DNA from 4 places in the Enterocloster sp. HCN-30185 genome. Region 1 is predicted to be linked to each of the others. Evidence: predicted binding sites of a transcription regulator. Region 1 holds the regulator's gene; each other region holds the start of a gene.
The links. Region 1 encodes Rex, which represses fermentation and respiration genes when NADH is low (regulators of the CRP and FNR family bind a similar motif). Its sites were predicted from a motif close to ATTGTTAANTANTTAACAAT; they were not measured.
Positions count from the first base shown of each region.

Region 1 (3,214 bases):
AATGACCGCTTCCTGATGGCGGATTTCCTGCTGCTGATTTAAGTAAGCACGGATCTGTGCGTCTCTGAGCATGGCTTTTTTATCGCTGTAGGCGGAGTAATTGCCGGAAAAAACAGTGGCGGTGCCATTGTCCAGCTCGATGACCTTTGTAACCACACGGTCCAGGAAATACCGGTCGTGGGCCACGATGATCACGCTTCCTGAATAGCCCTTTAAATAGGTTTCCAGCCATGCAATAGACTCCATATCCAGATGGTTGGTGGGCTCGTCCAGAAGCAGGATATCGGGTTTGGTTAAGAGAAGCTTGCCTAAGGATACACGGGTTTTCTGGCCGCCGGAGAGCGCCTGGATGGGCTTTGAAAATTCATCCTCTGAAAATCCCAGACCCTTTAATACCCCCGTAATTTCACTGCGGCAGGCGTAGCCGTTTTCCAGCTCGAACGCGTGGTTTAAGCGGCTGTATTCGGAAAGCATAGCCTCCAGTTCTTCACCGGAGGCAGATTTCATGGACTGTTCAAGGTTTCGTAGACGCTCCTCCATTTCAAGGATAGGCCGCTTTACCTCTAAAAGAGCGTCATAAATGGTCTCAGCGCCCTCCAGATCCTGATGCTGGGCCAGATATCCGATGGAAGCGCCCTTGGCCCAGGTTACACTTCCCTCATCTGGTGCCAGATCACCGATGATGATCTTTAAAAGAGTGGATTTTCCCGCGCCGTTAATCCCTACGACAGCGGCTTTTTCATGTTCCTCTATATGAAATGAGACCCGTTTGAGGATATGGTTATCTCCAAAGGACCGGCTGATGTTGCTGCATGACAGGATCATTTCAAAACTCCTTTTTTAGCATAAATTCTATGTTTTTTGCATAATATGCACCAATCAGTATAATATAGGAACATATTTTTTTCAAGAACATCCTGAAAGTGATTTGACATTTTTTTAACGCCCGATTATAATAGAAAGCATTAGATTGAATCATATAAGGAGAGGGTGGCACAGGATGGAACGCAAGGAAATATCGAAAGCGGTTATTTCGAGACTGCCCCGCTATTACCGCTATCTGGGGGAGCTGATTGAAGAAGGAGTGGAGCGTATCTCTTCCAATGAACTGAGCAACCGCATGAAGGTTACAGCTTCTCAGATCCGCCAGGATCTGAATAATTTCGGCGGCTTCGGACAGCAGGGCTATGGCTATAATGTAAAATATCTGTACTCGGAAATTGCAAAGATTCTGGGAATCGACCAGCAGCACAATCTGATCATCATCGGAGCCGGAAATCTGGGACAGGCAATCGCCAATTATACAAATTTTGAACGGAGAGGTTTTGTGATCAAAGGGATGTTTGATATCAATCCCAAGCTGATCGGTCTGGTGATCCGCGGGATTGAAATCCGGTCCGTGGACGATCTGGAAAGCTTTATAAAAGAGAATGAGATCCAGATCGCGGCTCTTACCATACCAAAGACAAAGGCTCCCGAGATTGCGGATCGTCTGGTAGCAGCAGGAATCAAGGCAATCTGGAATTTCGCCCATACGGATCTTGTTGTACCGGAGGATGTAGTTGTGGAAAATGTGCATCTGTCTGAAAGTCTGATGCGGCTGTCCTACCGGGTATGCAGTATGCTGGACCGGGATGAAAAAAACGAACGCACAGGAAGCAAGTAGGATGATACTGGGAGTTGGAACCGATCTGATCGAAATAAAGCGCATGGAAAAGGCCTGCAGGAGGCCTCATTTTGTCGCTCGCACATTTACGGAGACGGAAAGCCGGCAAGCGAAGGGGTCTGCCTCTAAGCTGGCCGGCTCTTTTGCTGTGAAGGAGGCCGTGGCAAAGATGTTCGGCACCGGGTTCCGGGGATTTATGCCCGGAGATATCGAGGTGCTTCGGGATGAGCTTGGAAAACCCTATGTCAATCTTTACGGCGGCGCTAAAAAGCGATCTGAGGAAATGGGGCTGACACAGATCCATGTGTCTATCTCCAATACAGAGGATTTTGCCATGGCATTTGCAGTGGGCGAAAAGGAAACGTCCGCAGAGAGGAGAACATGATATGAGAACCCTTCTGACAGGTAGAAAGATGAAAGCAGTGGATCATTACACCATCCATGAGGTCGGGATTCCTTCCCTGGTTTTAATGGAGCGGGCAGCTTTGGCGGTCGCAGACTGCGCATTAAAGGCAGCCCGAGCATTTGCCGCACACAGTCCGGTCTGGGCGCTGTGCGGTGTGGGAAATAATGGAGCGGATGCAGCGGCGGCAGCCCGGATGGTTTATTTAAAAGGACTTCCTGCAGTTATTTTTCTGGCCAGTTCAGAGGAAAAGGCGACAGAAGAATTAAAGCTCCAGCTTTCCATTGCCAGGAAGCTGGGGATACCTGTAAAAAAATGGGAACTTATGAAAGAGGAAGCAGAAAACTGCGGGATTCTTTTCGACGGCCTTTTCGGTGTGGGATTAAGCCGGGAAATCCAGGGAGAATACAGAGCCTGTATGGAGCTTGCAGCAGAGATTCTTAAAGGGAATGGAAAAACAAAGCCATGGTGCATTGCTGTCGATATTCCTTCCGGGATCCATTCCGGTACGGGAGCGGTGATGGGGATTGCTCTGAAAGCAGATGAAACCGTAGCCTTTGGCTGGGAGAAGATTGGAACTGCCGTATATCCGGGAAGGGACTATGCGGGAAATGTTACGGTTGCAGACATCGGTTTTCCTGAGGAGGCCTTAAGGGCAGAGCCGGAAGAGGAGGATCCGATCTCTATGGCGTATGCCTGCGAGGAAAGCGATTTAAACCGGGTACCGGAGCGGAAAGCCTATTCAAATAAAGGGACCTTTGGCCGCGTGCTGATCGCAGCAGGCTCTAAAAACATGAGCGGAGCAGCTTATCTTAGCGCTCTTGGAGCCTACAGGGCCGGAGCTGGACTTGTAAAAATCCTGACCGTGGAAGAAAACAGGACGGTTTTACAGACCCTTCTTCCGGAAGCCATTATTTCTTCTTATCGTCCGGAAGAGCTTTTAGGCGGGAGAGAGGATTTTAAGGAACGGATCGAGGCTGAGATGAACTGGGCAGATGTGGTGGTTTTAGGCCCTGGTCTTGGAAGCGAGCCTTATGTGGAATATCTGGTAGAGGATATCCTTACAAGCGCCTTTGTGCCTGTGATCATTGATGCGGACGGCTTAAATACCATTGCATCTCACCCCTATCTGACCTCCTACTATA
Region 1 covers NZ_JBBKBT010000004.1:248,808-252,021, reverse strand. Annotated here, with positions in the region: gene abc-f (ribosomal protection-like ABC-F family protein) at 1-825, opposite strand, end outside; gene WKT10_RS07010 (redox-sensing transcriptional repressor Rex) at 1,001-1,666, shown strand; gene acpS (holo-ACP synthase) at 1,668-2,051, shown strand; gene WKT10_RS07000 (NAD(P)H-hydrate dehydratase) at 2,053-3,214, shown strand, end outside.

Region 2 (3,214 bases), on a different contig from region 1:
TTCCAAGAGTTGCCATCTTAAGAAGCTGACGGCATTCCTTTAAGCCTTCTGCATTGGCGATCTTTACTTCCTTATCCGGATATTTTGCATGGATCACATCGGCTACGGACTTGGCCACGCCGCCTGCCACAGCAAAGTTTCTTCCGTCTGTGGAAGCGTCATTTACGCCCTCTGGATCCTCTTCGATATTCTCAATATCCACATGCTTTGCATCAAAGATTCCATCCATTTCTTCAAAGGTCAGGACAAAATCCACCTCGCTGCGGACAGATTTTCTCATCGCTTCCAGCTTCTTTGCCGCGCAGGGGCCGATAAATACGATCTTGGCATCCGGGTGCTCTCTCTTGATCAGTCTGGCGGTCAGAACCATAGGGGTCAATGCCATGGAAATGCAGTTAGCGTACTCCGGGAACAGCTTCTTTGCCATCACAGACCAGGCCGGACAGCAGGAAGTTGCCATAAACGGAAGCTTTTCTGGTACCTCCTCCAAAAAGTCAATGGCCTCCTGGGTCGCACACAGATCCGCTCCGATCGCTACCTCAAATACATCCGTAAAGCCCAGGGCCTTCATCGCCGCACGAACCTTTCCCGGTGTTACCTTCGGACCGAACTGGCCTACAAAGGCCGGAGCAACGGCAGCATACACCTTTTCTCCGGACTGGATGGAGCGGATGACCTGAAAGATCTGGGACTTATCTGCAATGGCTCCAAAGGGGCAGTTTACAAGGCACTGTCCGCATGACACGCACTTTTCGTAATCAATGTCCGCCTTGCCGTTTGCGTCGCTGCGGATGGCGTCCATTCCGCAGGCAGCGGCGCAGGGGCGCTCCTGAATGATGATCGCCTTATAGGAACATACGGTTGCACACTTGCCGCACTTAATGCACTTGTCCTCATCAATATGGGAACGGCCGTTGGTACGGTCTAAATGAATGGCATCCTTGGGACAGACCTCCACGCAGGGATGGGCCAGACAGCCCTGGCAGCCGTCTGTTACCATAACACGTTTTTCCTTGCAGGCATTGCAGGCAAACTTGATCACATTGATCAGCGGCGGCGTATAATAGGTCTCCGCCTTATCGGCTGCTTCTATGTTATCGGAAAGAGGCGCATGCTCTGCTGCACTGCGGCTGGGAAGACCCATGGCAAGACGAAGACGTTCTCCTACAATGGCGCGCTCTAAAAATACATCGTTGCGGAAATTCCCAACTTCGCCGGGAATGATCTTGTAGGGAAGCTCCTCGATCCGCTTGTCCACCGGCCATTCGGTGTGATAAGCCATGCGGGCAACCTCACGGAAAATTCTGTGACGGATCTCCTGGATCCTGGTCTCTACTCCTCTCATATTCTGTATCCTCACTTGTCTATTTTTTATCAAACATATTATAGGCATGGATAAAGGCGATTGCAAGCCTTTTTAAGCATACAATCGCCTTGTATCATCAAAAATACACATTTTTTCCGGTTTATTCTGTCAGCTGTACCTCTTCTACGGGAAGCGTAAAAGTAAACACGGCCCCATGAGGCTCATTATCGCGTATAGAAATGGTGCCTCCATGGGCATTTACAATGGATTTGCACAGGGAAAGCCCCAGCCCCAGGCTTCTGCGGCTGTCCACGATCCGGTTGGCCCCGCTGTAAAACATTTCAAAAAGCTTCTCTTTATTTTCATCCGGAACGCCGGGTCCGTCATCGGCCACGGAAATCACCGCCCATTTTCCCTCCTGTTTTGCTTCAACCGAAATATGGGAACCGGGCTCTGTATACTTGATGGCATTATTTACCAGGTTAATCACCACCTGGACGATCAGCTTGGCATCCATTTTTGCCAAAAGGAGTTCGTCCTCACAGCGTTCCGTAAGAATATGCTCCGTGCATTTCCGGTCCACATGATTAAGCGCCTCTTTTATCACCTCGTCCACCAGTTCCGCAGACATATTTAAGTTCAGCCTCCCTTCCTCCAGCCGGGTGACGGAAAGAAGGTTTTCCACCAGATTGATCAGCCACATGGCGTCGTCATAAATGTCCTGATACAGGCTCTGTCTGGTGGCCTCGTCAAAGGAGGGGCCGTTGGATAAAAGATTGCTCGCATTACCGGAAATCGAGGTCAGCGGGGTACGCAGATCATGGGAAATAGCCCTTAAAAGCTGGGAGCGAAGCTGCTCGTTTTTTGCCAGGACGGCAGCCTCCTGCTTCTCCCATGCATTTTTTTCATTTTCAAGCGCAAGGGCACATTCACCTAAAATTGAAAGGAGAATACTGTTTTCAAACATGGCAAGCGGATGCTTCTTTATGACAATTCCCACTACTCCGTATACCGCGTCGTTAATCCGCACCGCCAGATACAGACAGCTTGCATGGGACAGGATTCTGGTGGTGGCACCCGCATGGCGGTTATTGTCAAACGCCCACTGGGCGGCCTTTTTTTCCTCTTCCGATACATAATCCTCCGGTATGTCCGTTCCCTCTATCCGGAATACCTGAGCTTCTCCCAGCTTCCCGTCCTTTGCCAGATAAAAAATGATATCCCGGTTTAAAAGCTTCATCAGCTGGTGGGCCGTGGCAGATACAATCTCAGTCCGGGTCTTTTTCTGCTGTAAAAGCTGGTTCGTCTCAAACAGCACCCGGGTCCGAAAAGCCACATGGGCCAGCTGTCTGGAACCGTTTTTCATCCGGGAAGCTAACGTCCCCGTAAGGAAAGCCGCAATAAACATCACAAAAAAAGTCACTGGATAGCCTCTGTCATAAGCCATCAGCGAATATTTGGGATCTGTAAACAGAAAATTAAATACTAAAACACTGACAATCGACGCTATCAGGCTGTAGATCTGATTGCGGATCACCACAGATATAATCAATACTGCAAGCACATAAACAGTAATAATATTAGCCTCATCAAAGCCCAAATGTTCAAACAGGATACCGATGAAACTTGCCGCTGCCAGTCCCAAAACACTCTTTATCATATCTCCAACAGATAATACAAGAGCGCTCTGCCAGTTTTTGCGGCTGAACTTGCGGTTTTCCGCCATCTGACAGGGAATAATATAGATATCCATATTGGGAGCATTGGTAATGAGCTTTTCCGTCAGAGGCGGCTTTCCAAACAGATGCCTGCGCTCCGCCATGCTTCTTCCGATCACGATCTTTGTCACGCCGGAAAGTCTGGCAAACTCAGATATCTGAAACGCAATGTCGTCCCCGCAGGTGGTTT
Region 2 covers NZ_JBBKBT010000009.1:39,052-42,265, forward strand. Annotated here, with positions in the region: gene WKT10_RS10675 (4Fe-4S dicluster domain-containing protein) at 1-1,345, opposite strand, end outside; gene WKT10_RS10680 (ATP-binding protein) at 1,467-3,214, opposite strand, start outside.
Region 2: WKT10_RS10675 (4Fe-4S dicluster domain-containing protein) is a predicted target of Rex. The motif match lies at 1,360-1,379, and genes of this name have one in related genera.

Region 3 (3,214 bases), on a different contig from region 1:
GTATGCTTACATTGCATTCATTCCTTCAGTCGGTCGTTCTCTTTGTAAAGGCGCTTGCAGTTAAGGTCAAAAAAGAACAGTACCGCACTTCTTCTGTTGTGATGGCAGGGGCTGTAGTCATTGCCATTGTAACCTTCGGTGCAAACGGATTTGGCGGAAGCGGTAGAAATGCCATGGCTGCGCCCAGGATCCAGGAAAGCGCAGAGGAGCCGGAAGAACCGGAAGAGGAAGTGGTATCTGGAGGAAGCAGCTTTGTTACGGAAGCAAAAATACAATTTGGACTTTTAAATACAGACAGTGAAGGCCAGCATCTGGCAGGCGCGCTGCTGGAACAGGATGTCCGGGAGAAACAGAGAAGAGAGGCAGCAGCCCAGACAGAGATTGAGGCGCTGCAGAAGCAGATTTTAAAAGAGAAGGAAGAAGAGGAAGCCAGAAGAAAGGCTGAGGAGGAGCGGCGGGCCGCCAGACGGATCCGGATTTCAGACGAGGATTACCAGATCCTGCTGCGTATTGTACAGGCCGAAGCAGGCATCTGTGATGATAAGGGGAAGATTCTGGTGGCAGATGTGATCATTAACCGTGTCCTTTCCAAGCGGTTCCCCAATACGGTAAAAGGGGTTGTATACCAGAGAAACCAGTTCCAGCCCGTATCAAATGGCAGGATCAACACCGTAAAGGTGACGCCGGATACCATCCGCTGCGTAGACCGCGCCCTGGATGGAGAGGATTACTCAAACGGGGCTATTTACTTTATGAACCGCAGGGCTTCGGGAAAACAGGCTTCCTGGTTTGATTCCAGTCTTACCTATCTCTTTGCACATGACGGTCATGAATTTTTCAGATAACCGCCCATAGAAAAGACTCAAAAAGGGTTGAGTTTCCGCATCCTTTGGCGTATACTGTGAAGTGACGGGAAACTGTCCAATACAGAAGGCAAAGGAGACTGGAATCATGATTTTTGATGAAAAGAAAAATTTGAATTTTTACCGCAATCTGGGAATTGAGGGAAGATACGCAAAGGCCGTTGATTTTCTTATGAACACGGATCTGGCAGCATTAGAGGCTGGAAAGCATGAGATCGACGGAACCAATGTATATGCCAATGTGACCTCCTACACTACGATTCCGTGGGAAGAGGCAAAGTATGAGTCTCACGAGCATTACACCGATATCCAGTATGTGATCGAGGGGAGTGAGGTTATGACCTATGCTCCGACACATGAGATGGAGGTAAAGACTCCTTACAATCCGGATAAAGATGTAACGTTTTATGAGAACACGGTTCCCGGCCTTCAGGCAGTTGTAAAGGCAGGTCAGTACATGATCTTCCATCCATGGGATGCACACAAGCCAAAGGCAGCAGACGGTGAACCTGCCCCTATTAAGAAGGTAATTGTAAAAATTAAAGAAGACTAGTGTACTGTCTCATTCACTAGAATAAGGTACCGGCCGTTTGGACATTGTCCAGGGGGCCGGTATTTGTCATATCTGTACCATTTTCTGTAAAAATTAGAATTTTGTTAAAATGGAATTGTTGACTTTTTAACAATAAAGTGAGATAATAGACTTGAATTTGGTTTTATAAACCAGACATTCACATTTACATCATTTCACATCATATCACAGGAAAGAAAAGAGGTTAATGTAGTATGGCAGAGATCAATTTAAGCAAGTATGGCATTACCGGAACAACTGAGATCGTACACAATCCTTCTTATGAGCTGTTATTTGAAGAAGAAACCAGACCCGAGCTGGAAGGTTACGAGAAAGGACAGGTCAGTGAATTAGGCGCAGTTAACGTTATGACTGGTATCTACACCGGCCGTTCTCCAAAAGACAAATTCATCGTGGTAGATGAGAACTCCAAAGATACTGTATGGTGGACTTCTGATGAGTACAAGAATGACAATCATCCTGCATCTGAGGAAGCATGGAAGGCCTGCAAGGAGATTGCGTTAAAGGAGCTGTCCAATAAGAAGCTTTACGTTGTAGATGCATTCTGCGGCGCAAACAAGGATACCCGCATGGCAATCCGCTTCATCGTAGAAGTAGCTTGGCAGGCACACTTTGTTACTAATATGTTTATTCAGCCAACTGCTGAGGAATTAGAGAATTTTGAGCCTGATTTCGTTGTTTACAATGCTTCCAAGGCAAAGGTAGAGAACTATAAGGAGCTGGGCTTAAATTCTGAGACAGCTGCTATGTTCAACATTACCAGCCGTGAGCAGGTTATCATTAACACCTGGTATGGCGGTGAGATGAAGAAGGGTATGTTCTCCATGATGAACTACTACCTGCCTCTGAAAGGCATCGCTTCCATGCACTGCTCCGCAAATACAGATATGAACGGCGAGAACACCGCTATCTTCTTCGGCCTGTCCGGTACCGGAAAGACCACTCTGTCTACCGATCCTAAGCGTCTTTTGATCGGTGATGACGAGCATGGCTGGGATGACAACGGCGTATTTAACTTTGAGGGTGGCTGCTATGCCAAGGTTATCAACCTGGACAAAGAGTCTGAGCCGGACATTTATAATGCCATTCGCCGTGATGCTCTGCTTGAAAACGTTACTCTGGATGCAGAGGGCAAGATCGATTTCGCAGATGACAGCGTAACCGAGAATACCCGTGTATCTTATCCGATCAATCATATTGAGAATATTGTACGTCCCGTTTCCTCTGCTCCGGCAGCGAAGAATGTAATTTTCCTGTCCGCAGATGCATTCGGCGTACTGCCTCCAGTATCTGTTCTTACTCCTGAGCAGACACAGTATTACTTCCTGTCCGGCTTTACAGCAAAACTTGCAGGTACAGAGCGCGGCATCACCGAGCCGACTCCTACCTTCTCTGCATGCTTTGGCCAGGCATTCTTAGAGCTGCATCCTACCAAGTATGCAGAAGAGCTGGTTAAGAGAATGGAAAAGAGCGGCGCAAAGGCTTATCTTGTAAATACCGGATGGAATGGTACCGGAAAGCGTATCTCTATTAAGGATACCCGCGGCATCATTGACGCTATCCTAAACGGTGATATCAAGAATGCTCCTACCAAGACCATCCCATACTTCAACTTTGAAGTACCTACTGAGCTTCCCGGCGTAGATCCCAAAATCCTGGATCCAAGAGATACCTATGCAGATGCAGCAGAGTGGGATGCAAAGGCACAGGACCTGGCTGGCAGATTCATTAAGAACTTCGCAAAATACGAAGGCAATGA
Region 3 covers NZ_JBBKBT010000002.1:119,937-123,150, forward strand. Annotated here, with positions in the region: gene WKT10_RS02885 (cell wall hydrolase) at 3-845, shown strand; gene WKT10_RS02890 (YhcH/YjgK/YiaL family protein) at 952-1,416, shown strand; gene pckA (phosphoenolpyruvate carboxykinase (ATP)) at 1,650-3,214, shown strand, end outside.
Region 3: pckA (phosphoenolpyruvate carboxykinase (ATP)) is a predicted target of Rex. The motif match lies at 1,531-1,550, and genes of this name have one in related genera.

Region 4 (3,214 bases), on a different contig from region 1:
GCCGATCCCTTTGCTTTCAGCGCAGAATACAGACCCGGCACCGCTTCTGTAACAGCCGACCTCTCCGGCTTTTCCTGGGCAGATACAGACTGGATCACCAAGCGGGCTCAGAAAGACCCTGAAAAGCAGCCCATGAGCATCTATGAAGTTCATCTGGGCTCCTGGCGTAAAAAGAACCGCCCGGAAAAGGATGGCTGCTATACATATATCGAGGCCGCCCATGAGCTGGCTGCCTATGTGAAGGAAATGGGATACACCCATGTAGAGCTTATGGGAATTGCGGAACATCCCTATGACGGCTCCTGGGGCTATCAGGTAACCGGATATTTTGCTCCTACCTCCCGATATGGCTCGCCAAAAGACTTCATGTATTTTGTAAATTATCTCCATAAAAATGGTATCGGCGTCATTTTGGACTGGGTACCCGCCCATTTTCCAAAGGACGCCCACGGACTGGCTGATTTTGACGGCCATCCCCTCTATGAATATGAAGATCCGCGCAAGGGCGAACATCCGGACTGGGGCACAAAGGTTTTTGATTACGGAAAAAACGAGGTCAAGGACTTCCTCATCAGCAATGCCCTTTACTGGGTGGAGCAGTACCATGTGGACGGTTTGAGAGTGGATGCAGTTGCTTCCATGCTCTATCTGGACTATGGCCGCCAGGACGGACAGTGGGTACCCAATATCTACGGCGGAAACCAGAATCTGGAGGCCATTGAGTTTTTCAAGCACTTAAATACTGTCGTTCAGGGACGCAATCTCGGCGTACTGATGATTGCGGAAGAATCTACCGCCTGGCCCAATGTGACAAAGCATCCGGAGCAGGACGGACTGGGCTTTACCTTTAAGTGGAACATGGGCTGGATGCACGATTTTTTGGAGTACATGAAGCTGGATCCCTATTTCCGCAAATATAACCACAACCGGATGACCTTCAGCCTGACTTATTTTAACAGCGAAAATTATATCCTGGTATTGTCCCATGACGAGGTAGTTCATTTAAAATGCTCCATGATCAACAAAATGCCCGGTCTGGGAGAAGACAAGTTTTCCAACCTGAAAGCCGGATATACCTTTATGCTGGGCCATCCGGGCAAAAAGCTGCTCTTTATGGGACAGGATTTCGGCCAGTGGCATGAATGGGATGAAAAGGTGGCTCTGGACTGGCATCTGGCAGATGAAGACAGCCACAGAAAGCTTCAGGAATATGTCCGTGATCTGCTTCACATTTATAAAAAATATCCCTGTCTGTACCGCCTGGACAATGACTGGAACGGTTTTGAATGGGTAAATGCCAACGACGGAGACCGAAGTATTTTCAGCTTTATCCGCAGAGATGAAACAGGCAAAAAGAACCTGTTGTTTGTTATAAATTTCACACCCGTAGCCCGTCCCGACTACCGGGTAGGAGTTCCTAAAAAATGTAAATATACACTGCTTCTGGACAATGAACACGGTGCCTACAAGGCTTCTCAGTGTCCTTCCTACACATCCGTCAAGGGAGAATGCGATGGAAAGCCCTATTCTGTGGCCTATCCTCTCCCCGCTTATGGTACGGCCATCTTCCGATTTTAAGTAAAAGGGAATTGTTACCAGTGTATTTCCTAAAAGTACGTTAAAAATTTATCAAATTTAGTATGTACTTTTTACCGCCCTTGTAGTAGAATAAGTACAGTGCGGCGGGAAACCGGCGCAGTACCGTATATAATGTGTGGAAGGAGAGTATGATTATGGCAAGAGAATTAGTTTTCACAAGTGAAAAGAAAACCGTTTATCGTGACGGCAGCACTGCCATCAAGGAATTCTGTGATGGATTCCCGAAAGCCGAGGTTCTGAATGAAGCCCTGTGCAACGCGCGGGTGGAGGATATCGAGGCGCTCAACGTTCCTAAGATCCTGGGGGTTTCTGTTGTTGATGGAAAATGGTCCATCCTGAAGGAATACGTAGAGGGAAAGACCTTACAGCAGTTAATGGATGAAAATCCGGACAAGCTGGAAGAATACATGGAAGGCATGGTGGATCTCCACCTTCTGATCCATAAGCAGGCCTGCCCTCTGTTAAACAAACTGAAGGAAAAAACCATCCGCGCCCTCAAATCCGTGGAGCAGCTGGACGACAGCACACGCTATGAGCTGATGACCAGACTGGACGGAATGCCCAAGCATACCAAGCTCTGCCACGGCGATTTCAATCCATCCAACATCATCGTAGGTGATGATGGCAAATGGTATGTCATTGACTGGGTACATGCTTCCCAGGGAAATGCCAGCGCCGATGTGGCGAGAACCTACCTTCTGTTAAGCTTAAAGGACCGCAAAAGAGCGGAGCTGTACATGGATCTGTTCTGCGAAAAAACCGGTACAGAAAAACGCTATGTGCAGGGCTGGCTCCCTGTAGTAGCCGCAGCTCAGCTGGCCTATAAGCGTCCTGAGGAAAAGGAGCTCTTAGAGAGCTGGATCAATGTATTTGAGTATCAGTAAACAGTAGACCGATCTTACATATCACATTATTTAGGGTTCAAAAAGGCCCTCCGAAGCTGATTTCGGAGAGCCTTTTTCTTTATGTATCTTCCCATTCGCTGGAATCAGACGGTATTTCCTCCGCTATTCGTTCCGCCTTCCTCTCCCGCCGTTCCACAGGAAAAGCTACCTGGGCTTTAAACAGATCGCCGTCAATACTGATGATAAACTCTCCCTTCTGAAGCTGTGTTAAGCTTCTTGCAATGGAAAGTCCCAATCCGCTGCCTTCTGTGGTTCTTGCCACATCGCCCCGTACAAATCGCTCTGTAAGCTCATCCGGACTGATATTCAAAGGCTTTTCAGAAATATTCTTGATCGTAAATACGGCCTTATCTCCCTCTTCTCTTACGTCTACATAGACGCGGCTGCCCTCCTGGGCATATTTAAAGGCATTCGTATACAGATTTTCCAGAACTCTCCACAGGCGCCTTCCATCTGCCCGGATCATAATGATCTCCTCCGGCAGCGTCTGGATCAGCTCCAGACGGCGCAGAGCAAAACGCTCTTCAAACTCACCGTTTGTCTGCTGAACCAGCTCTACCAGGTTAATATCCGAAACCTCCAGCTTCAGATTGCCTGAACTGGCCTTTGAGGCTTCTACCAGATCTTCTGTCAGCGTCTTTAATCTCTGAGACTTCTGATCCAGCACCTCCAGATAAGCGGCAATTTTGGGATCCTGGATTTTCTGCCGC
Region 4 covers NZ_JBBKBT010000014.1:56,894-60,107, reverse strand. Annotated here, with positions in the region: gene glgB (1,4-alpha-glucan branching protein GlgB) at 1-1,578, shown strand, start outside; gene WKT10_RS13230 (phosphotransferase family protein) at 1,734-2,483, shown strand; gene WKT10_RS13225 (sensor histidine kinase) at 2,563-3,214, opposite strand, start outside.
Region 4: WKT10_RS13230 (phosphotransferase family protein) is a predicted target of Rex. The motif match lies at 1,615-1,634, and genes of this name have one in related genera.